4 regions of the Streptomyces sp. NPDC037273 genome follow, and region 1 is predicted to be linked to each of the others. Evidence: riboswitches for the same ligand, from Rfam matches in the RefSeq annotation. Region 1 holds a riboswitch; each other region holds the start of a gene.
The links. Region 1 has a riboswitch for cobalamin ahead of ACZ7G1_RS10560 (ribonucleoside-diphosphate reductase subunit alpha). Riboswitches for the same ligand answer to the same signal wherever they lie in the genome.

Region 1 (7,275 bases):
AGGCCGCGGGACCGGAACCAGTACACGTACGCGAAGGCGCCGTAGAAGAACAGGCCCTCGATGCAGGCGGCGAAGCAGATCAGGTTCAGCAGGAAGCGGCGGCGGTCGGAGGCCGTCTCCAGCCGGTCGATCTTCTCGACCGAGTCCATCCACTTGAAGCAGAACTGCGCCTTCTCGCGGATGGAGGGGATGTTCTCGACGGCGTCGAACGCGGCGGCGCGGTCGTCCGGGTCGGGCAGGTAGGTGTCCAGGAGGGTCAGGTAGAACTGGACGTGGACCGCTTCCTCGAAGAGCTGACGGCTCAGGTACAGCCGCGCCTCCGGGGAGTTGATGTGCTTGTAGAGCGTCAGGACCAGGTTGTTCGCGACGATCGAGTCGCCCGTCGCGAAGAACGCGACCAGACGGCCGATCATGTGCTGCTCGGCCGGGGTCAGCTTGGCGAGGTCGGCGACGTCGGAGTGGAGGTCGACCTCCTCCACCGTCCAGGTGTTCTTGATCGCGTCCCGGTAGCGCTCGTAGAAGTCCGGGTAGCGCATGGGGCGGAGAGTCAGCTCGAAGCCAGGGTCGAGCAGGTTCTTCTTCTCGTTGGTGCTCATTACTGGCAGGCCTCGCAGGACTCGGGGTTCTCAAGGGAGCAGGCGAGCGCGTCGGCGTCGAGGACCGCCTGCTGGACGGGGATGGGGGCGGCGGCCGTGGTGGACGCCTGGGCGGCGCGGGCGATCCGGGTCGCCGGGCGCGAGCGCAGGTAGTACGTCGTCTTCAGTCCCTGCTTCCAGGCGTACGCGTACATCGACGACAGCTTGCCGATCGTCGGCGTCTCCAGGAACAGGTTCAGCGACTGCGACTGGTCCAGGAACGGCGTACGGGCGGCGGCCATGTCGATCAGGCCGCGCTGCGGGATCTCCCAGGCCGTGCGGTACAGCTCGCGCGTCTCGGCCGGGATCCAGGTGAAGCCGGCGACCGAACCGCTGGAGTCGCGCAGCGCGTCCCGGGTCTGCGCGTCCCACACGCCGAGCTTCTTCAGCTCGTCGACGAGGTACGAGTTGACCTGGAGGAACTCGCCGGAGAGCGTCTCGCGCTTGAACAGGTTGGAGACCTGCGGCTCGATGCACTCGTAGACGCCCGCGATCGAGGCGATGGTCGCCGTCGGCGCGATCGCCAGGAGCAGCGAGTTGCGCATGCCGACCGCGGCGACCCGCTCGCGCAGGGCGGCCCAGCGCTCCGGCCAGTTCAGCTCGACGTCGTAGTGGTCCGGGTGCAGGACGCCGCGGGCCGTGCGGGTCTTCTCCCAGGCGGGGAGCGGGCCGTTGCGCTCGGCGAGGTCGGCGGAGGCCTCGTAGGCGGCGAGCATGATCCGCTCGGCGATACGGGTGGACAGCGCGCGCGCCTCGGCGGAGTCGAACGGCAGCTTCAGCTGGAAGAAGACGTCCTGGAGACCCATGGCGCCCAGGCCGACCGGACGCCAGCGGGCGTTGGAGTTGCCGGCCTGCTCGGTCGGGTAGAAGTTGATGTCGACGACCCGGTCGAGGAAGGTGACGGCCGTGCGGACGGTCTCGTCCAGGCGGTCCCAGTCGATGTCCGAACCCACGACGAACGAGCCGAGGTTGACCGAGCCGAGGTTGCAGACCGCGGTCTCGCCGTCGTTCGTGACCTCGATGATCTCGGTGCAGAGGTTCGAGGAGTGCACGACCGAGCCCGGCTCGGCGGTCTGGTTGGCCGTGCGGTTCGAGGCGTCCTTGAAGGTCATCCAGCCGTTGCCGGTCTGCGCCAGGGTCCGCATCATGCGGCCGTACAGGTCGCGGGCCGGCATCGACTTGCGGGCCAGGCCCTTGGCCTCGGCGGCGCGGTAGGCGGCGTCGAACTCGTCGCCCCACAGGTCGACGAGCTCGGGCACGTCCGAGGGGGAGAACAGCGACCAGTCGGCGTCCGCGTTGACCCGGCGCATGAACTCGTCCGGGATCCAGTGCGCCAGGTTCAGGTTGTGCGTACGGCGCTGGTCCTCGCCCGTGTTGTCGCGGAGCTCAAGGAACTCCTCGATGTCGGCGTGCCAGGTCTCCAGGTAGACCGCGGCGGCGCCCTTGCGGCGGCCGCCCTGGTTCACGGCGGCGACGGAGGCGTCGAGGGTCTTCAGGAACGGGACGATGCCGTTCGAGTGGCCGTTGGTGCCGCGGATCAGCGAACCGCGGGCGCGGATGCGGGAGTAGGACAGCCCGATGCCGCCGGCGTGCTTCGAGAGGCGCGCGACCTGGTGGTAGCGGTCGTAGATGGAGTCCAGCTCGTCCTGGGGGGAGTCCAGGAGGTAGCAGGAGGACATCTGCGGGTGGCGGGTGCCCGAGTTGAAGAGCGTGGGGGAGGAGGGCAGGTAGTCCAGGCGGCTCATCAGGCCGTAGAGGGCCGCCACCTCGTCGAGCGCGCGGACGCTCTCGTCCTCCGCGAGGCCGCAGGCCACCCGGAGCATGAAGTGCTGGGGGGTCTCGATCACCTTGCGGGTGATCGGGTGGCGCAGCAGGTAGCGCGAGTAGAGGGTGCGCAGACCGAAGTAGCCGAAGCGGTCGTCGCCGGCGGCGTCGATCGTGGCGTCGAGGCGGTCGGCGTGCAGCGCGACGAAGTCGGCGGTGCGGTCGGCGATCAGGCCCTCGCGGTGACCGACGGCCACGGAGGCGGAGAAGGAGACCGCGCCCTGGCCGGCCGCCTCGTCGGCGATGGTGAGGGTCAGGAGCCGGGCGGCGAGCCGGGAGTACGCCGGGTCCTCGGCGATCAGGCCCGCGGCCGCCTCGGTGGCCAGCTCGCGCAGTTCCGCCTCGTCCGACGCGGCGCTGCGGCCGCGCAGCGCGGCGGCGGCGACCTTGCCGGGGTCGGTGTCGGGGAGATCGGCGGTGAGATCGGTCAGGGTCCGCAGCAGTACGGTGCCGGGTCCGTCGCTCTCGATCTCCGTGGCCGGATCGGCGGGCGCGATGGTCACGTGGGGGCTCTCCCTCGCTCGGCTCCTGGCCGCGGGCGGGGGAAGGCGGGCGAGGCATCCGTACGCGCGGATGCGCCGCGTCCACCGGCCCACTCCGCGAGGCCCGGACGTCAGTGACACCCGGAACGGACGGACCGGGTGCGCCGCCGGCAGGTCCTCGGACTCGCTCCGTACGAAACCGCACGAAGCACACCGTTGCGGGACAGTTCCGGATTCGCGCCGGATTTCCCTGCGTCGACAGCGAGGATGAGCATACATGTGGGGGGCGCCGCTGACGGCACCCCCCACATGTTGTGTCGGTCCGGGGGCTACAGCTCCAGGGCGTAGGTCCGCAGGGAGTGCTCGGGGATCGGCTGCCAGTCCCGTTCCGGCGTGCGGACGAAGCCCATCCGCTCGTAGATCCGGTGCGCCGAGACCATCTTGGCGTCCGTGGAGAGCACCAGGCGGGCGCAGTCGGGAAGGGCCCGCGCCCGGTCCGCACAGGCCCGTACGAGCGCCTCTCCGACGCCCCTGCCGCGGGCCTCCGGCGCGACCACGAGCATCCGGAACTCGGCCTCGCCGGGGACGGCGATGTCCGCCCAGGTGGTGCCGCCGGGGGCGAAGGTCACCCCGCCGATGATCCGGCCGTCCGCGTCGGCGGCGACCAGGACCTCGCTCTCGCGCGCCCGGCGCTCCGTGTCGCGCAGTACGGCCAGGTAGAAATCGTCCTCGCCGTGCAGCAGCAGCCCGTCGTTCAGATACGTGAAGCCGGTGAGGTCGCCGAGCTCCTCGTACTCCTCGGGCCGTACCGCCCTGATCGTGAAGTCCATGACGCCAGTCTGCCCCGGCGGCGCGCGAAGGGGCCCGGGGATTTCCCCCGGGCCCCCGCCGTGCCTACGGGTCAGTGCGCGCCGGCGCCGACCTTCGGGGCCGCGGTGCGGGAGACGGCGTCGCCCGCGTCGGCCGTGTAGTCCTCGGGGGAGGTCTCGTCGATGCCCTCGGGGGCCTTGAGGGCCTTGAGGACGAAGGTCAGGACGACCGTGACGACGACGTTGAGGACGAAGGCGGTGAGACCGATGTAGCCGATCTCGCCGATGCCGGGGATCTCGGCGGCCGAGCCGCCGAAGTGCTTCTGGGTCGGGCTGGCGACGCCGTACGCGGCCGCCGTGCCGTAGACCATGCCGACGGCCCAGCCGGCGAGCAGCGCCCAGCGGTGGAACCAGCGGGTGAACAGACCGCCGACCAGGGCCGGGAAGGTCTGCAGGATCCAGATGCCGCCGAGCAGCTGGAAGTTGATCGCGACCGTCTTGTCCATGGTGAGGACGAAGACCAGCGCGCCGACCTTCACCAGGAGCGAGACCAGCTTGGAGACCTTGGTCTCCTGCGCCGGGGTCGCGTCCTTCTTGATGAAGTCCTTGTAGATGTTCCTGGTGAAGAGGTTGGCCGCGGCGATCGACATGATCGCGGCCGGGACGAGCGCGCCGATGCCGATCGCGGCGAACGCGACGCCCGCGAACCAGGCCGGGAACATGGTCTCGAACAGCTGCGGGATGGCGAGCTGGCCGTTCTTCACCTTGATGCCGGCGGCGATCGCCATGAAACCGAGCAGCGCGAGCAGGCCCAGCATCAGCGAGTACAGCGGCAGGATCGTGGTGTTGCGGCGGATGACCTCACGGCTCCGGGACGACAGGGTCGCCGTGATGGAGTGCGGGTACATGAACAGCGCGAGCGCCGAGCCGAGCGCCAGCGTCGCGTACGTCCACTGGCCTGCCTCACCGGGGACGAGGGCGCCACGCGGCTTGCCGGTCGCCGGGTTGGTCTGCGCGTACGCCTCGCCGGCCTTGGCGAAGATCTCGTCGAAGCCGCCCAGCTTGATCGGGATGTAGATGATCGCCACCGCGATGACGATGTAGATCAGGGTGTCCTTGACGAAGGCGATGAGCGCCGGGGCGCGCAGACCCGAGGAGTACGTGTAGGCCGCGAGCACACCGAAGGCGAGCAGCAGCGGCAGGTCCTTGACGAACCAGTGGGTGTTCTCCCCGCCGCCGACGCCCATCACGTCCAGGACGGCCTGGATGCCGACGAGCTGGAGCGCGATGTACGGCATCGTGGCGAGGATGCCGGTGACCGCGACCGCGAGCGAGAGGCCCTTGGAACCGAAGCGGCCGCGCACGAAGTCGGAGGTGGTGACGTAGCCGTGCTTGTGCGAGACCGACCAGAGGCGCGGCAGGAAGGTGAAGATCAGCGGGTACACCAGGATCGTGTACGGCACGGCGAAGAAGCCGGCCGCGCCCGCCGCGTAGATGGCCGCCGGGACGGCGACGAAGGTGTACGCGGTGTAGAGGTCGCCGCCGAGCAGGAACCAGGTCACCCAGGTGCCGAACGACCGGCCGCCGAGGCCCCATTCGTCGAGGCTGTGCTCGTTCTCGGCCTTGCGCCAGCGCGCGGCCAGGAAGCCCATGACCGTGACGGCCAGGAAGAAGAAGACGAAGACGCCGAGCGCCACGCCGTTCACGCCGTCGTTCATCGCGCGTCACCCCCCTTGCGGGCACGCTGGTCCCGCTGCCACAGCTTGTACGCGACCATGGTGAGCGCGGTGGATATCAGCACCCAGAGCATCTGGTACCAGTAGAAGAACGGGATGCCGGCGAAGAGCGGTTCGACCTTCGCGTACGAACTCACCCAGAGCATCGCCACGAACGGGGCGAACAGGCAGAGCCCGATCACCACCCTCACTGGCGTGATGGCCGGTTGTTTCCCTTGTGTCGCTTCTGACATGGCGATTCCGTCCCCTCACTGATCACCTCGGTAATGCTGGGGAAATCTAGGGGACGGTTTCTTTGCTGGGAACCCCTGTCCGCATAACGGAACCGCATTTTCAGAGCCAGCCTTCCTTGGCCGCCCGCACGCCCGCCTCGAAACGACTGCGCGCCCCCAGCCGGTTCATCAGCTCCGAGCTCATCCGGCGGACCGTCCGCAGCGAGATCCCGAGCCGCCTGGCCGCCACGTCGTCGGTGCAGCCGATGCCGAGGAGCAGCAGCAACTCCCGCTCCTGCGGCGAGAGATCGTGCTCGTCGCGGCGCGGGGCCTCGCCGAACGGGGTGCCCGACTCCCACAGCCGGTCGAAGAGCACCACGAGCGCGTGGACCAGGCCGGGGCTGCGCACTTCGAGGGCGCCGGCGCGTCCGTCGCGCGGGTCGACCGGGACGAGCGCGGCCTCGCGGTCGACGATCACCATGAGCATCGGGACGACGGGGACGGTCCGGGCCTCGCCGCCGAGGTCGCGGTACCAGCGGACGTAGTCGACGGTCGGCGGGTCGTTGCGCAGGCTCTCCTGGTAGATCGACCTGATCCGCACCCCGCGTTCCAGGGCCAGTTGGTCGAGGGGGCGGCTCGCGTCCATCGTGTCGGGGAGCTGGGCCCCGCCGGTGAGCAGCGAGAGGCATTCGGTGCGGGCGTTGGCGGCCAGGTCCTCCAGGCGTTCGCGGACCCGGTCGAGGCCGGTGATGCGGTCCACGACGTCGTGCCGGACGCCGGTTCCGGGGCCGTCGCCGTACGCGGCGAGGATGTCGGCCACGGTACGGCCGGCCTGCTCGAACCGGCGTCTGTTCCTGCCCAGTTCGGCCTCGGCGCGGGCGAGCAGGAAGGAGAAGCCGACGTCCGGGGTGAGGGGTTCGGCGGTGCCGGAGGGGTCGTCGAGGCGGACGAGCCCGAGCGCGGCGAGGCGGGTGAGCTCTTCGCGCACCTCGGGTTCGGGGCGGCCGAGGGTGGCCGCGAGCTCCGCGGTGGCGGACCGGGGCCGTTCCAGGAGCAGCCGGTAGACGGCCTCCGCCGGCTTCTCTATGCCGAGTGCTTCCAGCATCCGGTGTTTCCCCCTCGTCGCCGGCCGTGCCGCGAGCGATCGTAGAGGGGGAGAACCAGTCAGGTCTAGACCAATGAGCTTGTCCTGCCGGTCAGTCGGCCCGGTCGAGCCGCCGCCTGAGCTCCTCGTCGAGCCGTACGCCCACCGCGTCCAGCGACTCGTCGAGCTGCTCCACCGAGCTCGCCCCGATCACCGGCAGGACCGGAAGCCTCCCGCCCAGCGCCCAGGCGAGCACGACCTGGTTCGCGGTCAGCCCCAGTTCCTTCGCCACCTCGGCGAGCACCGCGAGACGCCGCCCCGAACCCTCGTGCCGGTACTGCTCCGGCACCTCCTTGCGCGGATCGGTGTACGCGCCGGACAGCTGGGTCGTATACGCCACGAGGCCCAGCTCGGGCCGGGTGCCCAGATAGTCGAGCAGCTCGTCCGAGGCGTGCGGGTTCACCCCGAACTCCGCCCCGGGGCGCGGCCGCAG
Region 2 (7,275 bases), on a different contig from region 1:
ATGTGGCGGCGCCGGTCGGCCGGGTCGCGGCGGCGCTCGGCGAGCCCGGCGGCCTCCAACTCGTTGAGGATCGCGACCAGTTGGCTCGGGTCGATCTCCATCGCGAGGGCGAGTTCACGCTGGCTGGTGGCTCCGGGGGCCAGCTGCATCAGGGTCATCGCGTTGCGCGGGTGCAGCCCGGCCACACCGAGGGCGGCGCGGATGCGCGCGCCGGTGAGCTCGCCACGGAAGGAGAGGAGGAAGCCGAGGCGGTCGGTCGGATGAGCTGCCATGTCGTCCACCGTAACAACAACACGATTGTGGAGCGACAGAAATCGTTGTTACTCTTCAACGGTTGTCGTCCCCATACCGTTGGAGCCTCTCCATGTCCATCGCCTACGCCGTCGTCGCGGGCTTGCTCGCCCTCGCGTCCACCGCCTCCGCCTTCCTGACCTTCACCAAGAACCCGCAGGTCACCGGCAGCATGACCAAGCTGGGAGTGCCCGAGGGCTGGCTTCCGTGGCTCGCGACCGCGAAGGCGGCGGGCGCCGCGGGCCTGGTCGCGGGCCTCTTCGTCCCGCTGCTCGGCGAGGCCGCGGCCGTGGGCCTGGTGCTCTACTTCGCCGGGGCCGTCGTCACCCACCTGCGCGCGAAGGACTTCCAGGTGGCGCCGCCGGCGGCGCTCGCCCTGATCGCGGCGGCCGCGCTGGTGCTGCGCATAGCCTCCGCCTGAGCCGCCACCCGGGGAGTTCAACGAAACGAGACGTCTCGTCTTGCGAAGCTGGGCGCCGTGGCGTACCTTCGCCGAAGCGAGACGTACCGTCTCGCGTCTCTGACGGCAGGAGGTGCCCCTTGTTCCGTGCCCAATTCACCGAGGTCGGCAAGCGCTACGACGACCGGTACGTGCGGCACCGCACGGTGCTCGACCGGGTCTCCTTCACCGTGCGCCCCGGCGAGCGGCTCGGGATCGTCGGGGACAACGGCTCGGGGAAATCGACCCTGCTCCGGCTGCTCGCCGGGATCGAGACGCCCGACAGCGGCGAGGTCACCGTCGACGCCCCCGGCGGCCTCGGCCACCTCGCCCAGACCCTGGACCTCCCCCCGACCGCCACCGTCGGCGACGCCGTCGACCACGCGCTCGCCGGCATACGAGCCCTGGAGCGGGCGATCCGCGACGCCGAGGCGGACCTCGCCACCACCGGCGACCTCGCCGGATACGCCGAGCTGCTCGCCGCCTACGAGGCGCGCGGCGGCGCCGGGGCCGACCGGCGGGTGGAGACGACGCTGCGGCGGCTCGGCGAGCGCGGACCGCTCGACCGGGAACGGCCGCTCGGCACCCTGTCCGGCGGACAGCGCTCCCGGCTCGCCCTCGCGGGCGTCCTCGCCGCCGAACCCGAACTGCTGCTGCTCGACGAGCCGACGAACGACCTCGACGACGAGGCCGTCGCCTGGCTGGAAGAGCGGCTGCGCGCCCACCGGGGGACGGTCGTCGCCGTCTCGCACGACCGGATGTTCCTCGACCGGGTCGCCACCGCCGTCCTCGAAGTCGACGAGGACAGGCACACCGTGCGCCGCTACGGCGACGGATACGCCGGCTACCTCGCCGGACGGGCCGCCGAACGGGCCCGCAGGCAGCGGGAGTACGAGGAGTGGAAGGAGGAGCTCGCCCGGTACCGGGCCCTCGCCGACACCCACATCGACCGGTTCTCCGCGATCCCGCGCAAAGCCCCGGCGGCCTTCAGCGGGGCGGGCGCCTTCCGTGCCCGCTCGCGGGCGCACGGGGCGATGAGCAGGATCAGGGCCGCCCGCGAGAAGCTCGCCCGGCTGTCCGCCCGGCCCGTACCGCGCCCGGCCGACCCGCTGCGCTTCCGCGCGGACCTCACCGGCGGCGCAGGCGCCCCCGTCGACCTGGCGGACGTGCGGGTGGACGGCCGGCTGCGGCTCGACGCCCTCCACCTCGACGCGGGCGAACGGCTCCTGGTCACCGGGCCGAACGGCGCCGGGAAGACGACCCTCCTCAAGGTCCTCGCGGGCGAACTCGTCCCGGACGCCGGCACGGTGAGCGCGCCGGCCCGCGTCGGGATGCTCCGCCAGGAGACGGCCCCGCCCACCGACCCCCGTACGGTGAGCGAGGCCTTCGGCGAAGGCCGCGAGGACGAACTGCTCGCCCTCGGGCTCTTCGCCGCCCGGGACCTCACGACCCCGGTGCGTCTCCTGTCGGCCGGCCAGCGCCGCAAGCTGGAGCTGGCCAGGCTCGTGACCTCACCCGCCGAGCTGCTCCTCCTCGACGAGCCGACCAACCACCTGGCCCCCGGCCTGGTGGAGGAGCTCGACGCCGCGCTCGCGCGCTATCCGGGCACGCTGGTCGTGGTCAGCCACGACCGGCGGCTGCGGGAGGGCTTCCGGGGCCGCCACCTGGTGCTGGCCCCGGAACTCGTGGGCGTATGAACGGCCGTCAGTCCTCGTCGGAGCCTTCGAGGTCGCCCTCCGTCTCCAGGAACACCTGGCGCAGGGCGGCCAGGGTCTCCGGGTCCGGCTTCTCCCACATGCCACGGGACTCGGCTTCGAGGAGCCGCTCCGCGATGCCGTGCAGCGCCCACGGGTTGGCCTCCTTCAGGAAGGCCTGGTTCTCCGCGTCGAGGACGTACTCCTGGGTGAGCTTGTCGTACATCCAGTCGGCGACGACACCCGTCGTGGCGTCGTAGCCGAAGAGGTAGTCGACGGTCGCCGCCAGCTCGAACGCGCCCTTGTAGCCGTGGCGGCGCATCGCCTCGATCCAGCGCGGGTTGACCACCCGGGCGCGGAACACCCGGGAGGTCTCCTCGACGAGGGTGCGGGTGCGGACGGTCTCCGGGCGGGTCGAGTCGCCGATGTACGCCTCGGGGGCGGTGCCCTTCAGCGCGCGGACGGTCGCGACCATGCCGCCGTGGTACTGGAAGTAGTCGTCCGAGTCCGCGATGTCGTGCTCGCGGGTGTCCGTGTTCTTCGCGGCGACCGCGATCCGCTTGTACGCGGTCTCCATCTCGGCACGGGCCGGACGGCCTTCGAGCCCGCGGCCGTACGCGTAACCGCCCCACACCGTGTACACCTCGGCGAGGTCGGCGTCGGTGCGCCAGTCGCGCGAGTCGATCAGCTGGAGGATGCCCGCCCCGTACGTCCCCGGCCGCGAGCCGAAGATGCGGGTGGTGGCGCGCCGCTCGTCGCCGTGCTCGGCGAGGTCGGCCTGCGCGTGCGCCCGGACGAAGTTCTCCTCGGCGGACTCGCCCTCCAGGCCCGCGACCAGCCGGACGGCGTCGTCGAGAAGGCCGATGACGTGCGGGAACGCGTCACGGAAGAAGCCGGAGATGCGCAGGGTGACGTCGACGCGCGGGCGGCCGAGCTCCGCGAGCGGGATCGGCTCCAGGCCGTTGACGCGGCGGGAGGCCTCGTCCCACAGCGGGCGGACGCCGAGCAGGGCGAGCGCCTCGGCGACGTCGTCGCCCGCGGTGCGCATCGCGCTCGTACCCCACAGGGAGAGTCCGACCGAGGTCGGCCACTCGCCGTTGTCGGTGCGGTAGCGCTCCAGGAGCGAGTCGGCGAGGGCCTGGCCGGTCTCCCAGGCGAGCCGGGAGGGGACGGCCTTGGGGTCGACCGAGTAGAAGTTGCGGCCGGTCGGAAGCACGTTGACCAGGCCGCGGAGCGGGGAGCCCGAGGGGCCCGCCGGGACGAAGCCGCCGTTCAGGGCGTGCACGGCGTGCGCCAGCTCGTCGGTGGTGGCGGCGAGGCGCGGCACGACCTGGTGGACCGCGAAGTACAGGACGTCGCGGACCTCGGAGCCGTACGCCTCGGCGACCGTCTCGACGGCCTCCGGCGACCAGCCCGCCGCCTCCATCGCCTCGACCAGCGCACGTGCCTGGGCCTCGACGGCGTCGGCGTCCGTGCGCGTGGGCGCCGACTCGTCGAGGCCGAGGGCCTCCCGCAGACCCGGCAGCGCCTGCGTGCCGCCCCAGATCTGGCGGGCGCGCAGGATGGAGAGGACCAGGTTGATCCGGGCCTCGCCCTCCGGGGCGCCGCCGAGGACGTGCAGACCGTCGCGGATCTGGGCGTCCTTGACCTCGCACAGCCAGCCGTCGACGTGCAGCAGGAAGTCGTCGAAGCCGTCGTCCTCCGGCCGCTCCTCCATGCCCAGGTCGTGGTCGAGCTTGGCGGCCTGGATCAGCGTCCAGATCTGGGCGCGGATCGCGGGCAGCTTCGCCGGGTCCATGGAGGAGATCTGCGCGTACTCGTCGAGCAGCTGCTCCAGCCGCGCGATGTCGCCGTACGAGTCGGCGCGGGCCATCGGCGGGACGAGGTGGTCGACGAGGGTGGCGTGCACGCGGCGCTTCGCCTGGGTGCCCTCGCCCGGGTCGTTGACGAGGAACGGGTAGACCAGCGGGATGTCGCCGAGCGCCGCGTCCGGGCCGCAGGCGGCGGACAGGCCGGCGTTCTTGCCGGGCAGCCACTCCAGGTTGCCGTGCTTGCCCAGGTGGACCATGGCGTCGGCGCCGAAGCCGCCGTCCTCGGCGCGGGCGGCGATCCAGCGGTAGGCGGCCAGGTAGTGGTGGGACGGCGGGAGATCGGGGTCGTGGTAGATCGCGATCGGGTTCTCGCCGAAGCCGCGCGGCGGCTGGATGAGGATCAGCAGGTTCCCGCGCCGCAGCGCGGCCAGGACGATGTCCCCCTCCGGGTTCCGGGACCGGTCGAGGAACATCTCGCCGGGCGCCGGCCCCCAGTGCTCCTCGACCTGCTCGCGCAGCTCGGCGGGGAGTTCGGCGTACCAGCGCTTGTAGTCGGCGGCCGGGATGCGGACCGGGTTCTTCGCGAGCTGCTCCTCGGTGAGCCAGTCCTGGTCGTGGCCGCCGGCCTCGATGAGGGCGTAGATCAGCTCGTCGCCGTCGCCGGAGACCAGACCGGGCAGCTCGGCCTCGGGCCCGAAGTCGTAGCCCTCGGCGATCAGGCGGCGGAGCAGCGCGACCGCGGAGGCGGGGGTGTCGAGGCCGACCGCGTTGCCGATGCGGGAGTGCTTCGTCGGGTACGCGGAGAGGACGAGCGCCAGCTTCTTCTCGGCGTTCGGGATGTGGCGGAGCCGGGCGTGCCGGACGGCGATGCCGGCGACGCGGGCCGCGCGCTCGGCGTCGGCGACGTACGCGGGCAGGCCGTCGGCGTCGATCTCCTTGAAGGAGAACGGGACGGTGATGAGCCGGCCGTCGAACTCGGGCACGGCGACCTGGCTGGCGGCGTCGAGCGGCGACAGGCCCTCGTCGTTCTCCTCCCACGCCGAGCGCGAGCCGGTCAGGCACAGCGCCTGGAGGATCGGCACGTCGAGCGCGGCCAGCGCCCCCGCGTCCCACGCTTCTTCGTCGCCGCCGGCCTGCGCCTCGGCGGGCTTCGTGCCGCCGGCCGCGAGGACGGTCGTGACGATCGCGTCGGCGCCGCCGAGGGTGGCGACGAGCTCGGCCTCGGGGGCCCGCAGGGACGCCACGTACAGCGGCAGGGCCTGGGCGCCGGCGTCCTCGATCGCGTCGCAGAGGGCGCCGACGAAGGCGGTGTTCCCGCTCATGTGGTGGGCGCGGTAGTAGAGCACGGCCACCGTCGGGCCCTCGGTGCGGCGCGGGGTGCGCTCCAGCGGGCCCCAGGTGGGGGCGGCCGCCGGGGCCTCGAAGCCGTGGCCGGTGAGCAGGACGGTGTCGGAGAGGAAGCGGGCCAGCTGCTCCAGGTTCGCCGGGCCGCCGTGCGCCAGGTAGGCGTGGGCCTCGGTGGCGACGCCGACGGGGACGGTGGAGGCCTCCATCAGCTGGGCGTCGGGGGCCTGTTCGCCGCTGAGGACGACGACCGGCTTCCCGGCGGCGCGGATCGCGTCGATCCCCTCCTGCCAGGAGCGGAGCCCGCCGAGGAGGCGGACGACGACGAGTTCGGCCTCGTCGAGGAGGCCGGCGAGGTCGGCGAGGGGAAGGCGGGCCGGGTTGGCGAAGCGGTACTCCACCGGTCCGGTCGCGGCGGCGTTCGCCGCGCGGGCGCTGAGCAGGTCGGTGTCGGAGTGCGACAGCAGGAGCAGCATGGCGTGCGCAGGCCTTCCTCGGGGTTGTCCGCGCCCCGGGTGGTCGTATGGATGGCAGGAGTTCCTGACTCACCCGTGCCGGCTCGGCCGGTACGGGCTCACAGTGGCGGGACCGCGCCGGATTCTCACCGGGCTTCCTCCCCGGGGTCCTGGGACCCCATGCCGATCTGCATCCTAGATCGTGGCGCGGACAGGCCGAAGAGAGCCGGGGAGTCGGCCGGATCACACCCGGTGAGCGGCCCGTTCCCCGTGGGTATGCTCGCCGCCATGCCGCCCACCCCACCCTCGACGCCCGAGCGGAACGAACCCCCCGCAAGGGACCGTGGCGACGCCTGCCCCGGGGCGCTGCGCCTGCACGCCGCCGACGACGGCGGCCTGGCCCGACTGCGCCTCCCCGCAGGCAGACTGACCGCACGTCAGGTCGAGGCGCTGGCGGACGCGGCGGAGTCCCTGGGCGACGGGTCGGTCAGCATCACCTCCCGGGGCAACGCGGAGCTCCGCGGCCTCGCGGACGGCTGCGGCGCGGAGCTCGCCGCGCTGCTCGCGGACGCGGGCCTGCTGCCCTCGTCCACGCACGAGCGCGTCCGCAACATCGTCGTCTCCCCCGCCGCCGGCCTCGACGGACTCGGCGGTCCCGAGGTCCAGTTGTGGGCCAGGGAACTCGACGCCCTCCTCTGCGCCGAACCGTGGGCGGCAACGCTTTCCGGCCGTTTCCTCTTCGTCCTCGACGACGGGCGCGGGGACGTGGCCGGGCTCGGCGGAGATGTGACCTTGGTCGCAGTGGAGGGGGAGTCGGCGCTCCTGTACGTCGGCGGGCGGGCGTTCCGGGTCGCCGGAGCCGACGCCCCCCGCGCCGCGCTCGCCGCCGCCGGGGCCTTCCTGGACGCCGCACGCACGGCCGGAACCGGCGCCTGGCGGGTCGCGGAGCTCCCCGAGGGGTACGCCCCCGGCCTGGCGGACGCCCTCGACCGGGCGGGCATCACGGCGCAGCCCGTGACCCCGGCGGAATCGCTGCTGCTCTACGGGCCCCCGCCCGCCCCCGGCCCGCTCGGCCCCGCCGCCCACTACGTCCTCGCACCCCTCGGCCGCCTCACCGCGGCCCAGCTGCGGGCACTGCTGCCCGCCGAGGAGGTACGGCTGACGCCGTGGCGCGGCGCCGTGATCGTGGGAACGTCCCCGAACCGCCCCGGACTCGCCGAGCACGGCCTCATCACCGACCC
Region 3 (7,275 bases), on a different contig from region 1:
GTCTCGACCTGGGCCCGGAAGGCGTCCCGCTCGCTGTCGTGGAGCAGGGTGAAGGCGTGCGCGGAGGTGCCGACGGTCGGGATGCCGTAGCGGAAGCCGGCCGCGAGGTCCGAGGTGGAGTCGAAGCCGCCGACGTACGCGGCGCGGGAGGCGGCGACGGCCGCGAGCTCGTGGGTGCGCCGGGCGCCCATCTCGATCAGGCGGCGCCCGCCCGCGGCGGCCGACATGCGGGAGGCGGCCGCGGCGATGGCCGAGTCGTGGTTGAGGATCGAGAGGATCACCGTCTCCAGGAGCACGCACTCGGCGAAGGAGCCCTCGACGCGCAGCACGGGCGAGCCGGGGAAGTACACCTCGCCCTCCGGGTAGCCCCAGATGTCGCCGGAGAAGCGGTAGCGGGCCAGCCACTCCAGGGTCGGCTCGTCGACGATGCCGCGCTCGCGCAGGAAGCCGAGGACGGCGGGGTCGAAACGGAAGTTCTCGACGGCGTCCAGGACACGTCCGACGCCCGCGAGGACCCCGTAGCGCCGCCCTTCGGGCAGCCGCCGGGTGAAGACCTCGAAGACGGAGCGACGGTCGGCGGTGCCGGCCCGCAGGGCCGCCTGGAGCATGGTCAGCTCGTACTGATCGGTGAAGAGCGCGGTCGACGGCACGTCCACCGGCAGCCCAAGGTCCGCAGCGTTCATGTCAGCGATGCTAGCGCAGAAATCGTCAGAGTGACGATTTCTCTTCCCGGGTGTCATCTCCGGATGCCATCGCCGGATGTCGTCCGGTGTCGCCGGATACCGCCGGATGTCTTCCCGCCGAGGGCGCGCCCCGTTTGTGCGACGGGCCCCCAGGGGTGACAACATGGGGTGAGTGAGCGTCGCGCCTATTGAGATCGAACGTACGGAATCGGCCGAGGAGGTCTCCGCGGTCGCCGAACCCGACGTGCCGTGGGTGACCCTCGTGCACAACGATCCGGTCAACCTGATGAGCTATGTGGAGTACGTCTTCCAGTCGTACTTCGGCTATTCGAAGGACAAGGCGCACAAGCTGATGCTCGACGTGCACCACAAGGGCCGCGCCGTGGTCTCCAGCGGCACCCGCGAGGAGATGGAACGCGACGTGCAGGCGATGCACGGCTACGGCCTCTGGGCGACCCTCACCCAGGACCGCTTCTGATGGCCGGCCACTTCGAGCCGCTGCCCGGCGGCGGCGCGGCCGTCGCGCTCGACGACGTCGAGATCTCCATCCTGCGCTCGCTCGCCGTCCAGCTCATGGAGCTGATCGGGCCCGGCGACGAGCCGGCCGAGGACGCCGACCCGCTCGCCGCGCTCTTCGCCGAGGGTCCGAGCGAGCCGCCGTCGGACCCGGCGCTCAGGCGCCTGTTCCCCGACGCGTACGGTGACGACAGCGAGGAGCTGCGGGCGGCCGCGTCCGACTTCCGCCGCTTCACCGAGAACGACCTGCGGGCCCGCAAGCGCGAGGACGCCCTCGTGGTGGTCCGCGCCCTGGACGGGCTGTCCGCCGAGGCGGCGGGCGAGGGCGGGGCGGTCCTGAAGCTGACCCCCGACGAGTCGCGGGCCTGGCTCGGCGCGCTGAACGACCTCCGGCTGACCATCGGGACGCGTCTCGAGGTCACGGACGACGAGGAGAGCGAGCAGCTGTACCGGCTGCCGGACTCCGATCCGCGCAAGCCGATGGTGATGGCGTACCTCTGGCTGGGGGCGCTCCAGGAGTCCCTCGTCGGCACCCTGCTGCCGTAGCGGGATCTCACCCGCGGCGGGGTGTTCGCTCAGCGGACGCTCAAATCCGGATAACGAATGCGTTATCAGAGCGTCCGCCGTGTCATCTTGAGTTCTCTTTGTCCGTATTTTTTTGTGACGCAGGTCACGCCCAACTCCATCGATCACCCCACAGGCCGTGATAAATCTTCACGACCGCTCGGGGACGCCACCCCTGTTCCCGAGGGCGCTTTGACCGGCTGACCGCCGGTGGCACTCCATCCACATCCGGGGGGATCAGGATCTGATCCGCGGCAGACGCACTCGCAGTCGCGCGGATCAGCATGGAGAAAGGCGCACCACCATGACCTCAGTGCAGGTCGACAAGCAGCACGACGGCAATGAGGCCGAGGACTCCGCCTCGGGCGAGGGTTACCACCGGGCACTCGGCGCCCGCCAGATCCAGATGATCGCGATCGGCGGCGCCATCGGCACCGGCCTCTTCCTGGGCGCGGGCAAGGGCATCTCCATCGCGGGACCGAGCCTGATCCTCGCGTACGCCGTCGCGGGCCTCGTCATCTTCTTCATCATGCGGGCGCTCGGCGAGCTCCTCATGTACCGCCCGGTGTCGGGCTCCTTCTCGGAGTACGCGCGGGAGTTCATCGGCCCCTTCGCGGGCTTCGCGACCGGCTGGACGTACTGGCTGTTCTGGGTCGTCACCGGCATCACCGAGGTCACCGCCGCGGCGACCTACATGACGTACTGGTGGGACATCCCGCAGTGGCTGTCCGCCCTCGTCTTCACCGTGATCCTCTACGCCGCCAACCTGATCTCCGTGAAGCTCTTCGGTGAGCTGGAGTTCTGGTTCTCCATGGTCAAGGTCACCGCGATCGTCGGCATGATCCTGATCTGCGCCGGCATCCTCACCCTGGGCTTCTCCGACGCCGGCGACACCGCCTCCGTCACCCACCTGTGGGACCTCGGCGGCTTCTTCGCCGGCAAGGACGGCATCTTCTCCACCCTGATGACCCTCCAGATGGTCATGTTCGCCTTCCTCGCGGTCGAGCTCGTCGGCGTCACCGCCGGTGAGTCCAAGGACCCGAAGACGGTCCTGCCGAAGGCGATCAACACCGTGCCGTGGCGCATCGCCGTCTTCTACGTCGGCGCGCTGATCATGATCCTGTCGGTCGTCCCGTGGACCGAGTTCAAGCCCGGCGTCTCCCCGTTCGTCGCGGCCTTCGAGAAGATGGGCCTCGGCATCGGCGCCGCCATCGTCAACTTCGTCGTCCTGACGGCGGCCCTGTCCTCCTGCAACTCGGGCATGTACTCCACCGGCCGCATGCTGCGCGACCTCGCGCTCAACGGCCAGGGCCCGAAGGTCTTCACCCGCCTGACGAAGTCCGGCACCCCGCTGGTCGGCACCACGGTCTCCGCCGCGCTGATGATGGTCGGCGTCTGGATCAACTACCAGTGGCCCGGCGAGGCGTTCAACTACGTCGTCTCCTTCGCCACCATCTCCGGCATGTGGGCCTGGATCGTCATCCTGATCTGCCAGATCCGCTACCGGCTCAAGGCCGACCGCGGCGAGCTGCCCCAGTCGCCGTTCAAGGCGCCCGGCGGCATCTGGTTCAGCGTCTTCTCGCTCGCCTTCATCGCCATGGTCATCGTCACCATGGGCATGGACAAGGACAACCGGGTCGCCCTCTACGGCGCCCCCGTCTGGGGCCTGATCCTCGCCGTCTCCTACCTGGTCCTCAAGGCCCGCAACCCCGAGGGCGCCGCCTTCGCCAAGCGCTCCTGACGGACCCCCGTCCCAGCATCCGGGCCGCCCCGTACCACTCCTCGGTACGAGGCGGCCCGTCTGCTTATCCTGTCGGCATGCTGACCATCACCCGGGCCCTGTACGACCAGATCGTGGAACACTCCCGCGCGGACCACCCCGACGAGGCCTGCGGCGTGGTCGCGGGCCCGGCCGGCAGCGGCCGCCCCGAGCGGTTCATCCCGATGCTGAACGCGGCCCGCTCGCCCACGTTCTACGAGTTCGACTCCGCGGACCTCCTCAAGCTCTACCGCGAGATGGACGACCGCGACGAGGAACCCGTCATCGTCTACCACTCCCACACCGCCACCGAGGCCTACCCGTCCCGCACGGACATCTCGTACGCCAACGAGCCCCAGGCCCACTACGTCCTCGTCTCCACCGCCGACACCGACTCCGCCGGCCCCTTCCAGTTCCGCTCCTTCACCATCGTCGACGGAGTCGTCACCGAGGAAGAGGTCGAGATCGTCGAGGCCTACGCGTAGGCACCGTCCCGAGTCGTCGTCCGGAACCTGGACAGATACGCGGAGGGCGTCACCCCGAAATGCCGGGCGAACGCCCTCCGCAGCGTCTCGTCGCTCCCGAGCCCGCTCCGCGCCGCCGCCCCCGTCACGCTCGCCCCGCCCTCCAGCAGCATCCGCGCCGCCTCCACCCGCACCCGCTCCACGTACCCCGCGGGCGTCGCCCCGACCTGCTCCCGGAACAGGCGGGCCAGATGCCGCGGGCTGACCCCCGCGCGCCGCGCGAGCACCGGCGCGCTGTGGTCCGCCGCCGGATCGGCCGCCACCGCGTCCAGGAGCGGCCGGACCACCGGATGCCCCGTCGGGGGAGTCCGCGAGGCCGCCGAGAACTGCGACTGCCCGCCCGGCCGCTGCAGGAACACCACCAGGTCCCGCGCCACCGCCCGGGCCGCCCCGGGCCCCCGGTCCTCCTCCAGGAGCGCCAGGCACAGGTCGATCCCGGCCGTCACCCCCGCCGAGGACCACACCTCCCCGTCCCGCACGTGGATCGCGTCCCGGTCCACCGCCACCGCCGGGAACCGGCGCGCCAGCTCCGCCGCGTGCTCCCAGTGCGTGGCCGCCCGCCGCCCGGCCAGCAGCCCCGCCGCCGCCAGCGCGAACGCGCCCGTGCACACCGACGCCACCCGCCCCGAGCGCGCCGCGAGCCCCGCCACCACCGGCGCCGCCGCCACGCACCGCTCCACGTCCACCGCCCCGGGCACGAGCAGCGTGTCCGCGCCCGTGACCTCCCCGGCCGCCCGGTCCGCGCCGATCCGCAGCCCGCAGGAGGTCCGTACGTCCCGCCCGTCGGGCGTGCACACCCGCACCCGGTAACCGGACCCGGCCGTCGAGAACACCTCCAGCGGGGCCGAGACATCGAGCAGCCTGACCCCGTCGAAGGCGAACACCCACACCTCGTGCGTCGTCGTCATGTGTCCGATTCTGTGGGATGCCTGTCCCTGAGGACATGGCGGGCCCGCCCCGCCGGCGACGAGGCTTGCCCCATGAACCCGATGCAGCTCATCCCCGACAGCAAGCTCGCCACCGCCGCCACCGAACTCGTCCGCGACACCACCGGCGACCTCGTGTACGACCACTCCCGCCGCGTCTACCTCTTCGGCGCCCTCCAGGGCCGCGCCCGCGGCCTCGCGTTCGACCCCGAACTGCTCTACGTCGGCGCGATGTTCCACGACCTCGGCCTCGGCGAGAAGCACCGGGGGAGCGGCCGCCGCTTCGAGGTCGACGGGGCCGAGGAGGCCGCCGCGTTCCTCCGGGGCCAGGGCGCCGACGAGGACGCCGTCCGCCGCGTCTGGACCGCCATCGCCCTGCACACCACCCCCGGCGTACCGGAGTTCATGGAGCCCGAGGTGGCGCTCGTGACGGCCGGAGTCGAGTACGACGTGCTCGGCATCGGCTACGACGACCCCGCCGCCGTCACCCCGGAGGACCGGGCCGCGATCGTCGCCGCCCACCCCCGGCCCGACTTCAAGAACCGCATCCTGGCGGCCTTCGCCGAGGGCATCGCGCCCAAACCCGGCACCACCTTCGGCAACGTCAAGGCCGACGTGCTCCGCCACTACGTGCCCGGCTTCGTCCCCGGCGACTTCGTGAGCACCATCCGCGACTCGTCCTGGCCCGAGTGAGAGACTGGCCGGGACCAACGGGCGGCAGGACCCAGGAAGCCGGTGCGAATCCGGCACGGTCCCGCCACTGTGACCGCCCCCCCCCGTCGGGGCGGAAGCCAGGAACTGACCTGCCGCCTTCTCACCGCCGATCGGGGACGTGGAAATCCCCGGAGGAGGCCTGTTCCCGCATGTCCTGGCGCCGCCCGCTGCTGTCCGCAGCCGCACTGATCCCCCTGCTCGCCGCCTGCTCGGCCGCCCCCGAGGCCGCCGCGCCCGCCGCGAAACCCGCCGCGGGATTCCCGTACACCGTCACCAACTGCGGAGTGACGACCACCTACCAGGCGCCGCCGAAGCGCGCGGTCGCCATGAACCAGCACGTCACCGAGATCATGCTGGCCCTCGGCCTGGAGAAGTCGCTCGTCGGCACCGCGTACCTCGACGACGCGATCCTGCCCGCCTACAAGAAGGCGTACGACTCCGTCCCCGTCCTGGCGAAGGAGTACCCGTCCAAGGAGGCGCTCCTCGCGGCCAATCCCGACTTCGTGTACGGCGGTTACTCCTCGGCCTTCTCCGCCAAGGACGGCCGCAGCCGTGACGACCTCGGGCGCTCCGGCATCCACACCCGGCTCAACACCGAGTACTGCCCCACGGGTTCGCCCTCCGTCGAGGACCTCTACCGCGAAGTCCGCGAGACCGGCCGCACGTTCGGCGTCGGAGACCGGGCGGAGGCATGGATCCGGCAGGCCCGCGCCGGCGTCTCCGCCACCGCGAAGCGGCTCGCCGGCGTCGAACCCGTCTCCGTCTTCGTGTACGACAGCGGCGACAAGACCGCCTTCACCGCGGGCGGCAAGGGCATCGGCGACGAGCTCATCACCCGCGCCGGCGGCCGGAACGTCTTCGCCGACCTCGACAAGGCCTTCGGCGACGCCACCTGGGAACAGGTCGTCGACCGCCGCCCCGAGGTCGTCGTGATCTACGACTACGGCTCCACCACCGTCGAACAGAAGAAGAAGCGGCTCCTCGACGACCCCGCGCTCAAGGACGTCCCCGCGATCAGGAACCGCAGGTTCGCCGTCCTGCCGCTCTCCGACACCGTCCTCGGCGTCCGCGTCCCCGCCGCCGTCGACAAGCTCGCCGCCCAGCTCCACCCCGCCGCCCGGTGACCGCGACCCTCCCGCCGGCCCGGACGACTCCCGTCCGGGCCCCGGCCCCCGCGCGCCCCGTCCGGTACGCGCTCGTCGTCGCCGGACTCGTCCTCGCCCTCGCCGCCGCCGCGCTCGCCTCCCTCGCCCTCGGCTCCGTCCGCGTCCCGCCCGGCCAGGTCCTCGACGCCCTCACCGGGCGGGCGGGCCCCTCGCCGTACCGGACGATCGTGCTCGACGTACGCCTGCCCCGGGTCCTCCTCGGGACCGTCGTCGGCGCCGGACTCGCCGTCGTCGGCGCCGTCCTCCAGGCCCTCGTACGCAACCGGCTCGCCGACCCCTTCCTCCTCGGGATCTCCTCCGGAGCCTCCGCCGGCGCCGTCCTCGTCCTGGTCCTCGGCATCGGGGGAGGGGTCACCACCACGCTCGCCCTGCCCGCCGGAGCCTTCGCCGGCGCCCTCCTCGCCCTCGTCCTCGTCTACGGGC
Region 4 (7,275 bases), on a different contig from region 1:
GCCGGTGCTCCGCGACCTCCTCCGCCGTCGTCAGCTTCGCCCCGCCGTCCCACGGCCGCCCCGCCTCGTTCGGCGCGATGCCGCCCGTGACGATCAGCCCCGCCCCACCCCTCGCCCGCTCCGCGTAGAACGCCGCCATCCGCTCGAAGCCGCGCTCCGTCTCCTCAAGGCCGACATGCATCGACCCCATGATCACCCTGTTCGGCAGGGTCGTGAACCCCAGGTCGAGCGGGCTCAGCAGATGCGGGTACGGGGTCATGGGGGCGCCTCCTCGCGCAGGATCGTCCCCCCTTTCTAGGGGACCCCCACCCCCTTATGCAACTAGTTGCAGAACATCTGCGACGTGACCTCTACTACTCGGTAACGAAGACGTCGAGGTCCTCAGGGGTGCGGGGCTCGGGGGAGTCCGGGGGGAGGAGGCCGTGGGTGCGGAGGAGGCGGGTGACGGAGGTGGCCCAGGGGCGGCGGAGGCGGGCGGAGGAGAGGAGGGCGTCGTCGGAGAGGAGGTCGGCGACCGGGCCGGTGTGGAGGCCGGCGGGGGAGAGGACGGCCGCCTCGTCGGCCCAGCGCAGTGCGAGGTCCACGTCGTGCGTGGCCATCAGCACCGTCGTGCCCGAGGCCCGCAGCCGTTCGAGCGCGTCGAGGAGCCGCTCCTGCCCGTGCGGGTCGAGCCCCGCCGTCGGCTCGTCCATGATCAGCACCCGGGGGCGCATCGCCACCGCCCCCGCGATCGCGGCCCGCTTGCGCTGCCCGTAGGACAGCAGGTGCGTCGGCCGGTCCTCCAGCGCCACGATGTCCAGCGCCTCCAGCGCCTCGCGCACCCGGAGCCGTACCTCTTCCTCCGGCAGCCCCAGGTTCATCGGCCCGAACGACACGTCCTGACCGACCGAGGCAGCGAACAGCTGGTCGTCCGGATCCTGCGCGACCAGCTGGACCGTCGACCGCAGCCGGGTGAGCCCCTTCCGGTCGTACGCCACCGGCGCCCCGTCGAGGAGCAGCGACCCGCTCCCGCACCGCAGCCCCCCGCTCAGCAGCCGCAGCAGCGTCGTCTTGCCGCTGCCGTTGCGGCCGAGGAGCGCGACGGCCCGGCCCTCCGCCACCGCGAAGTCCACCCCGGACAGGACCGCCGGCCCGTCCTCGTAGGCGAAACCCGCCTTCACCAGCTCCACCACGGGCGTCGCGCCCTGAGCCGTCGCCGGGTGCTGAGACGTCACGGAAGAAACCTTTCCAGTACGAGAGTGAGGGCGACGAGCCCTCCGAGGAGCCCGCCCGTCGCCGCGAGGAACCCACGGGAGACCGGGCACACGGGCACCAGCACCCGCAGCGTCCCGTCGTACCCCCGCCCCGCGAGCCCCGACTGCAGGCGCTGCGCCCGGTCGAAGGCCCGCACGAAGGTGGTCGCGCCGAGCCCGGCCAGCGAACGCCAGGTCGCGGCCCGCGTGGTGTGGCCGAGCCGGGCCGCCTGCGCCTGCCGGATCTTGGACAGCGAGTCGAGCAGCAGGAAGATGATCCGGTACATCACGAGCGCCACGTCCACCACCGGCGCCGGCACCCCCGCCCGCACAAGCCGCGGCAGCACGTCCGACACCGGCGTCGTGAACGCGAACAGCAGCACCCCCAGCGAGGCCGCCGCCGTCCGCGACAACAACTCACCCGCGTGCACCGCACCACCGGGCGCCCACGCCACCATCCCGCGCGCCCCGCCCACCTCGAACAGCAGCGGCACCGCGCCCGTGACACAGAACCCCAGCGGCACCCGGAACGCCCGCCACAGCTGACGCCCCGCCACCCCCGCCGGTCCCAGCAGCACCCCCAGCGTCACCGCCGCCACCAGCACCGCCCCCGGCCACGGCGGCAGACACACCGCACACAACGTCAGCCCGAACCCGAGCAGCGCCTTCTCGGCCGGATGGCGAGAGCGCCAGCGACTGCTGTGCGCCGCCGCGTCGATCGGCAGCATGAACGCCTACGCCCCCGGCCCGCGGGTGTCACGACCGGCAGCGCGGTCGCCGTCGGCGGGCGCGTCGGGGCCGTCGGCCGCCGTCGTGGCGGAGCCGGGCCCCTCGGCCGGCACCTCACCCGCCCCATCCGCCTCAGCCGCCCCTCCGGCCTTCGCCGCCAGCGCCGTCCCCTGCCGCCGCCCGCGCCGCAGGCCGAAGTAGTACGCAAGGACCCCCGCGCCCAGCGCCGCCTGGAGGGCGAACAACGCGGACTCGATCTCGCCGGACGGCGGTTCGTACAGGGGGCTGAACCAGGGCTCGTAGTCGGGCTCGAGCTCGGTGATCGCGGTCTCGGCCTCCGCGTCGGAGCCGGTGAACGGGGCTTCCTTGTGGTCGCCCAGGCCGAGCACGAGCGGCAGGACCGCGAGCGCGACGACGACGAGCAGCAGCAGGCCGTTGATCTTCGCGTTGCGGCTGATCTTGCGGCTGATCTTGGGGCTCATCGGGTGGCCGCCTCGTCCTGGAGTTCCGTGCGCGGGCGGGGGAGCACGCCCAGGCGGGTCAGATCACCCTTGCTGGACTGGGTGAGGAGCCGCATCACGAGCACGGTGAGCAGGCCCTCGCTGACGGCGAGCGGAATCTGCGTCACCGCGAAGATCCCGCCGAACTTGGCGAGCGCGCCGGGCACGCCGCTGCCGGGGTCGGGGAAGGCGAGCGCCAGCTGCACGCTGGTGACGCAGTACGTGGAGAGGTCGGCGACGAACGCGCCGAAGAAGACGGCGACCATCAGGGGCGTACCGAACTTCCGCAGCAGCCGGTAGGTCCCGTAACCCGCCCAGGGCCCGACGATCGCCATCGAGAAGGCGTTCGCGCCGAGCGTGGTGAGGCCGCCGTGGGCGAGCAGCAGCGCCTGGAACAGCAGGGTGATCGTGCCGAGGACGGCCATGATCGGCGGCCGGAACAGGATCGCGCCCAGGCCCGTACCGGTCGGATGGGAGCAACTACCCGTCACCGAAGGCAACTTGAGCGCCGAGAGGACGAACGTGAAGGCGCCGGACGCGCCGAGCAGCAGGGTGGATTCGGGGTTCGACCGCACCTCGCGGGTCAGCGCGCGGACCCCGTGGACGACGAACGGGGCGGCCGCGACGCCCCAGGCGGCGGCGTGCGCAGGGGGAAGATACCCCTCGGCTATATGCATGGTCGGGAGACCTCTCCAGCACCTCGTGGATGGACAACGCACCCTGGCCGGTCTCCTGGCTGACGGTCATGCCGTCCGACTCCGCCTTCCCACACCCCGACGGTCTCCCGTCGCGGTCCAGTGGCTTCCCCGAGGGCGTTCCCGCGGGGGTGGAGCCGGACCTCCCGATCACAGTGGCGAGGGCCGCACCGGTACTTCACCGGTTTCCCGTACACCAAGGCCCTGCGACATTAGTGCGTTGACCAGGTACATCACAACACGGTCGCCACCCGGTGCGGCCTCTCCGTCACTCCGCGCACCCACCCCCGAGGCCCGTTCCCGGCGGTGTACGTACGCCTCCGCGCCTCATTCCTTGCGGTAGCCGTACGCCTCCGAAGCCGCCGCCACCACCGCCTCGATGTCCCCGCCGACACTCGCCGTCACCAGCGCCGCGACCGCCCCCTCGACGAACGGCGCGTCCACCAGACGCGCCCCTTCGGGCAGTTCGTCCCCCTCGGCCAGCAGGGCCTTCACGGTGAGCACGGCACTCCCCAGATCGACCAGGAGCGCCACCCCGGCCCCCCGGTCGACCTCCTTCGCCGCCTCCGCGATCAGCTCGGAACTCGTCCCGAGCCCCCCGTCGGCGGTCCCGCCCGCCGGCGCCACCGGCGCCAGCTCCCCACCGCCCGCGAGCCCCCGCGCCAACTCGGCCACCGCCCCCGCCACCGCCGCACTGTGCGACACGAGCACGATGCCGACATGCGCGGAACCGGCACCCGCCGGACCCCCGCGCGCCCCGCCCGCCTCCGGAGCCGTACAGCCGCCCTCCCCGCTCACGACACCCCCTCCGCGTCCGCGGTCTCCGCGAGCGTCGCGAACAGCAGCGCCGAGGACGTCGCACCCGGGTCCTGATGCCCGACGGACCGCTCGCCCAGGTAGCTCGCCCTGCCCTTGCGGGCCACCAGGGGTACGGTCCCCACGGCACCCTCATCGGCCGCCCGGCGCGCCGCGCCGAACGAGTCCCGCAGGGCCTCCACGGCCGGCGTCAGCGCGTCCAGCATCGTCTTGTCGCCGACCTGCGCGCCGCCGAGCTGGGACACCGCGGCGACGCCCGCGCCCAACGCGTCGGCGAGCCGCGCGCGGCCGATCCGCTCGTCCTCGCCGAGGGCCTTCCCGGCGCGGCGGAGGAGCGTCCCGTACAAGGGCCCCGACGCGCCGCCGACGGTGGAGATGAGCTGTCGCCCGGCGGCGGTGAGCACCGCTCCGGGCAAGGCCGGCGGTTCCTTGGCCAGCGTCTCGGTCACGGCGGCGAAGCCGCGCTTGAGGTTGGCGCCGTGGTCGGCGTCGCCGATCGCCGAGTCGAGCTCGGTCAGCCGGTCCGCCTCGCGCTCGACGGCCGCGGCGACCGCCGCGAGCCAGCGCACCAGGAACTCCGCACCGAAGGTCTCCGTCATGCCCCCACCATCTCCTTCTCCCTCTCCCCTTGCGACCTCGCCCGTGTCCCCACGGCCCGACTCACCGCCCCCAGCGCAGCGCGGGCGTCTCCACCGGAGCGTCCCAGAGCCGCAGCAGTTCCTCGTCCACCTGGCACAACGACACGGAGCAGCCGGCCATGTCGAGCGACGTCACATAGTTTCCGACGAGCGTCCGCGCCACGGGCACACGCCGCTCCGCGAGCACCCGCTGCACCTCCGCGTTGAAGCCGTACAGCTCCAGGAGCGGAGTGCCGCCCATCCCGTTCACGAGGACGAGCACCGGCCCCGTCGGGCGCAGGTCCTCGACGACCGCGTCCACCGCGAAGTCGGCGATCTCCCCCGACGTCATCATGGCCCGCCGCTCACGCCCCGGCTCGCCGTGGATCCCGACACCCAACTCCAGCTCCCCCTCGGGGAGATCGAACGTCGGACTGCCCTTCGCAGGCGTCGTGCACGCGCTCAGCGCCACCCCGAACGACCGCGACCGTTCGTTCACCCGTCGCGCGATCGCCTCCACCCGCTCCAGCGGCGCCCCCTCCTCGGCCGCCGCCCCCGCGATCTTCTCCACGAACAGAGTGCCCCCGGTACCCCGCCGCCCCGCCGTGTACAGGCTGTCCCGCACCGCCACGTCGTCGTCGACGAGCACCTTCGCGACCTGGATCCCCTCGTCCTCCGCGAGCTCCGCCGCCATCTCGAAGTTCAGCACGTCCCCGGTGTAGTTCTTCACCACGAACAACACCCCCGCCCCACTGTCCACCGCCGCCGCCGCCCTCACCATCTGGTCCGGCACCGGCGACGTGAACACCTCCCCAGGGCACGCCGCCGCCAACATCCCCGGCCCCACGAACCCCCCGTGCAACGGCTCATGCCCCGACCCACCCCCCGACACCAGCCCCACCTTCCCCGCCACCGGCGCGTCCCTCCGCACCACCACCCTCCGCTCCACATCCACCGTCAGCTCCGGATGAGCCGCCGCCATCCCCCGCAGCGCATCGGCCACGACGGTCTCCGGAACGTTGATCAGCATCCTCACGGGTATCTCCTCGGGAAACTATCGGGCAGCCTGGTGAGCCGGTTCTGTGCAGGTCAAGCCTGACGACAGATCAGTTCGGGTGCGAGCCGACGACCTTCGCGTGTGCGCAGCATGGAGGAAATTATCGACGCCTGACAGCGCGCCGCACAGAGAGCGTCAGTTCGATCAGCCGCCGCACCGCTCATCTTCGGAGGGTGGCGCTCCGGCCCTGCTCCGCGCTTCGGTGAGGGCGGCGTCGAGAGCGCCGAACAGTTCCCTCGTGGCGGGGACGATGCCGCTGTCGCCGAGTCGGTCGGCGAGGCCGGAGCGGACGAGGAGGCGGGCGAGCGGGGGTTGGACACCGCAGAGGACCAGGTGGCAGCCGTGGTCGGAGAGGTGTTCCGCGTACCGGTCGAGGAGCTTGAGCATGGCCGAGGACGGCACGTCGGGCAGGGCGCGGACGACCAGGACCAGGACCGCGCCGCGCGCCCCGTCGGGGCGGGGGAGCTGGGCCTCGATGCGGGGCAGTTCGGCGAAGAGGGAAGCGCCGGCGTAGTCGAGGACGGTGACCTGGCCGGGGGTGAGGGCGGCGGGGGGATCGGCGGTCTCCCAGCGGCCGTCGTCCGTGGGCACGAGGGCGACGAGACGCGCCTGACGGGCGGCCTGCGCGCAGTAGAGCAGAAGGGAGAGAACGGCGCCGAGGATGATGGCCTGCTGGAGGGGGAGCTGGGCGGTGGCGAGGAAGGTGAGGAGCATCGCGCCGGCCGACATCCACGAGGTGCGGAACACCAGCCGGATGTCGTGGCGCTTGCCCCAGATCAGCTCGCCGCCGACGACCAGGATCAGACCGCCGATGACCGGCATGGGGATGTGCTCGGCGAGCGAGCCGCACAGCAGGACGACCAGGGCGAGGAAGACGCCGGAGACGACACCCGCCCAGCGCGTACGGGCCCCCGCCGACACCGCGACACCTGTACGCGACATCGACCCGCCCGAAGGCAGCGCCTGGAACAGGCCGCCGGCGAGGTTGGCGTACCCCTGGGCACGGAAGTCACCGTCGATGTCGGAGCGCGAACCGTCCGGGTTGGGCATCGAGGGCGCGATGCCGGCGGCCTGGGCGAGCGCGACGAGGGCGACCGAGACCGCGCCCCAGACGAGGTCGGGCGCGGCCGAGAGGTCCGGGGCGGTGAAGGAGGGCAGCGCGGCGGGAATCGAGGCGATGTCCCGTACGAGTTCCACGTCCGGGGCCAGCAGCGCGACCACCACGGACAGGGTGACCATGGCGATCAGCAAGGCCACCGGTTCGAGACGCCTGACCGTGCGGGCCGCCGCCCAGACTCCGATGGTGGCGAGCGCGGTGATGGTCGCGGCGAGCTGCCAGTCGCCGATGTGCCACAGCCAGTTCCCCAGTTGGTAGAGCTTGTTGTGCCCCTCCGGCTCGTACCCGGTGGCGTCCTTCAGGACCCCGGTGATGATCTGGAGCGCGATACCGGTGGAGAAGCCGGTCATCACGGCGTTCGACACGAAGCTCATCACAGCGCCGAGCCGCAGCGCCCCCGTCAGCAGCATCACCGCCCCGACCATCACCGTCAGCAGCGCGATGTTCCCGGCGTCCTTCGGGTCGAGGCCCGCGTCCGACAGCACGCTCTGCGAGGTCAGCGCGATGGCGCT

Region 2: another riboswitch for cobalamin. It lies ahead of cobN (cobaltochelatase subunit CobN); the one in region 1 lies ahead of ACZ7G1_RS10560 (ribonucleoside-diphosphate reductase subunit alpha).
Region 3: another riboswitch for cobalamin. It lies ahead of ACZ7G1_RS33275 (ABC transporter substrate-binding protein); the one in region 1 lies ahead of ACZ7G1_RS10560 (ribonucleoside-diphosphate reductase subunit alpha).
Region 4: another riboswitch for cobalamin. It lies ahead of ACZ7G1_RS01765 (energy-coupling factor ABC transporter permease); the one in region 1 lies ahead of ACZ7G1_RS10560 (ribonucleoside-diphosphate reductase subunit alpha).

The regions. Positions count from the first base shown of each region.
Region 1 is NZ_JBVJVO010000003.1:271,143-278,417, forward strand. It holds gene ACZ7G1_RS10555 (ribonucleotide-diphosphate reductase subunit beta) at 1-596, opposite strand, end outside; gene ACZ7G1_RS10560 (ribonucleoside-diphosphate reductase subunit alpha) at 596-2,962, opposite strand; cobalamin riboswitch at 3,094-3,253, opposite strand; gene ACZ7G1_RS10565 (GNAT family N-acetyltransferase) at 3,271-3,771, opposite strand; gene mctP (monocarboxylate uptake permease MctP) at 3,843-5,468, opposite strand; gene ACZ7G1_RS10575 (DUF3311 domain-containing protein) at 5,465-5,719, opposite strand; gene ACZ7G1_RS10580 (LuxR C-terminal-related transcriptional regulator) at 5,820-6,803, opposite strand; gene ACZ7G1_RS10585 (aldo/keto reductase) at 6,895-7,275, opposite strand, start outside.
Region 2 is NZ_JBVJVO010000006.1:417,260-424,534, reverse strand. It holds gene ACZ7G1_RS19495 (MarR family winged helix-turn-helix transcriptional regulator) at 1-272, opposite strand, end outside; gene ACZ7G1_RS19490 (DoxX family protein) at 365-712, shown strand; gene abc-f (ribosomal protection-like ABC-F family protein) at 832-2,427, shown strand; gene cobN (cobaltochelatase subunit CobN) at 2,435-6,055, opposite strand; cobalamin riboswitch at 6,102-6,227, opposite strand; gene ACZ7G1_RS19475 (cobalamin biosynthesis protein CobG) at 6,311-7,275, shown strand, end outside.
Region 3 is NZ_JBVJVO010000017.1:133,836-141,110, reverse strand. It holds gene ACZ7G1_RS33310 (nicotinate phosphoribosyltransferase) at 1-683, opposite strand, end outside; gene clpS (ATP-dependent Clp protease adapter ClpS) at 856-1,161, shown strand; gene ACZ7G1_RS33300 (DUF2017 domain-containing protein) at 1,161-1,745, shown strand; gene ACZ7G1_RS33295 (amino acid permease) at 2,068-3,504, shown strand; gene ACZ7G1_RS33290 (M67 family metallopeptidase) at 3,582-4,007, shown strand; gene ACZ7G1_RS33285 (GlxA family transcriptional regulator) at 3,998-4,954, opposite strand; gene ACZ7G1_RS33280 (HD domain-containing protein) at 5,027-5,665, shown strand; cobalamin riboswitch at 5,658-5,793, shown strand; gene ACZ7G1_RS33275 (ABC transporter substrate-binding protein) at 5,836-6,810, shown strand; gene ACZ7G1_RS33270 (FecCD family ABC transporter permease) at 6,807-7,275, shown strand, end outside.
Region 4 is NZ_JBVJVO010000001.1:396,367-403,641, forward strand. It holds gene ACZ7G1_RS01745 (FAD-dependent oxidoreductase) at 1-259, opposite strand, end outside; gene ACZ7G1_RS01750 (ATP-binding cassette domain-containing protein) at 354-1,214, opposite strand; gene cbiQ (cobalt ECF transporter T component CbiQ) at 1,211-1,960, opposite strand; gene ACZ7G1_RS01760 (energy-coupling factor ABC transporter substrate-binding protein) at 1,967-2,419, opposite strand; gene ACZ7G1_RS01765 (energy-coupling factor ABC transporter permease) at 2,440-3,138, opposite strand; cobalamin riboswitch at 3,167-3,399, opposite strand; gene ACZ7G1_RS01770 (PTS-dependent dihydroxyacetone kinase phosphotransferase subunit DhaM) at 3,484-3,870, opposite strand; gene dhaL (dihydroxyacetone kinase subunit DhaL) at 3,951-4,571, opposite strand; gene dhaK (dihydroxyacetone kinase subunit DhaK) at 4,633-5,625, opposite strand; gene ACZ7G1_RS01785 (SulP family inorganic anion transporter) at 5,791-7,275, opposite strand, start outside.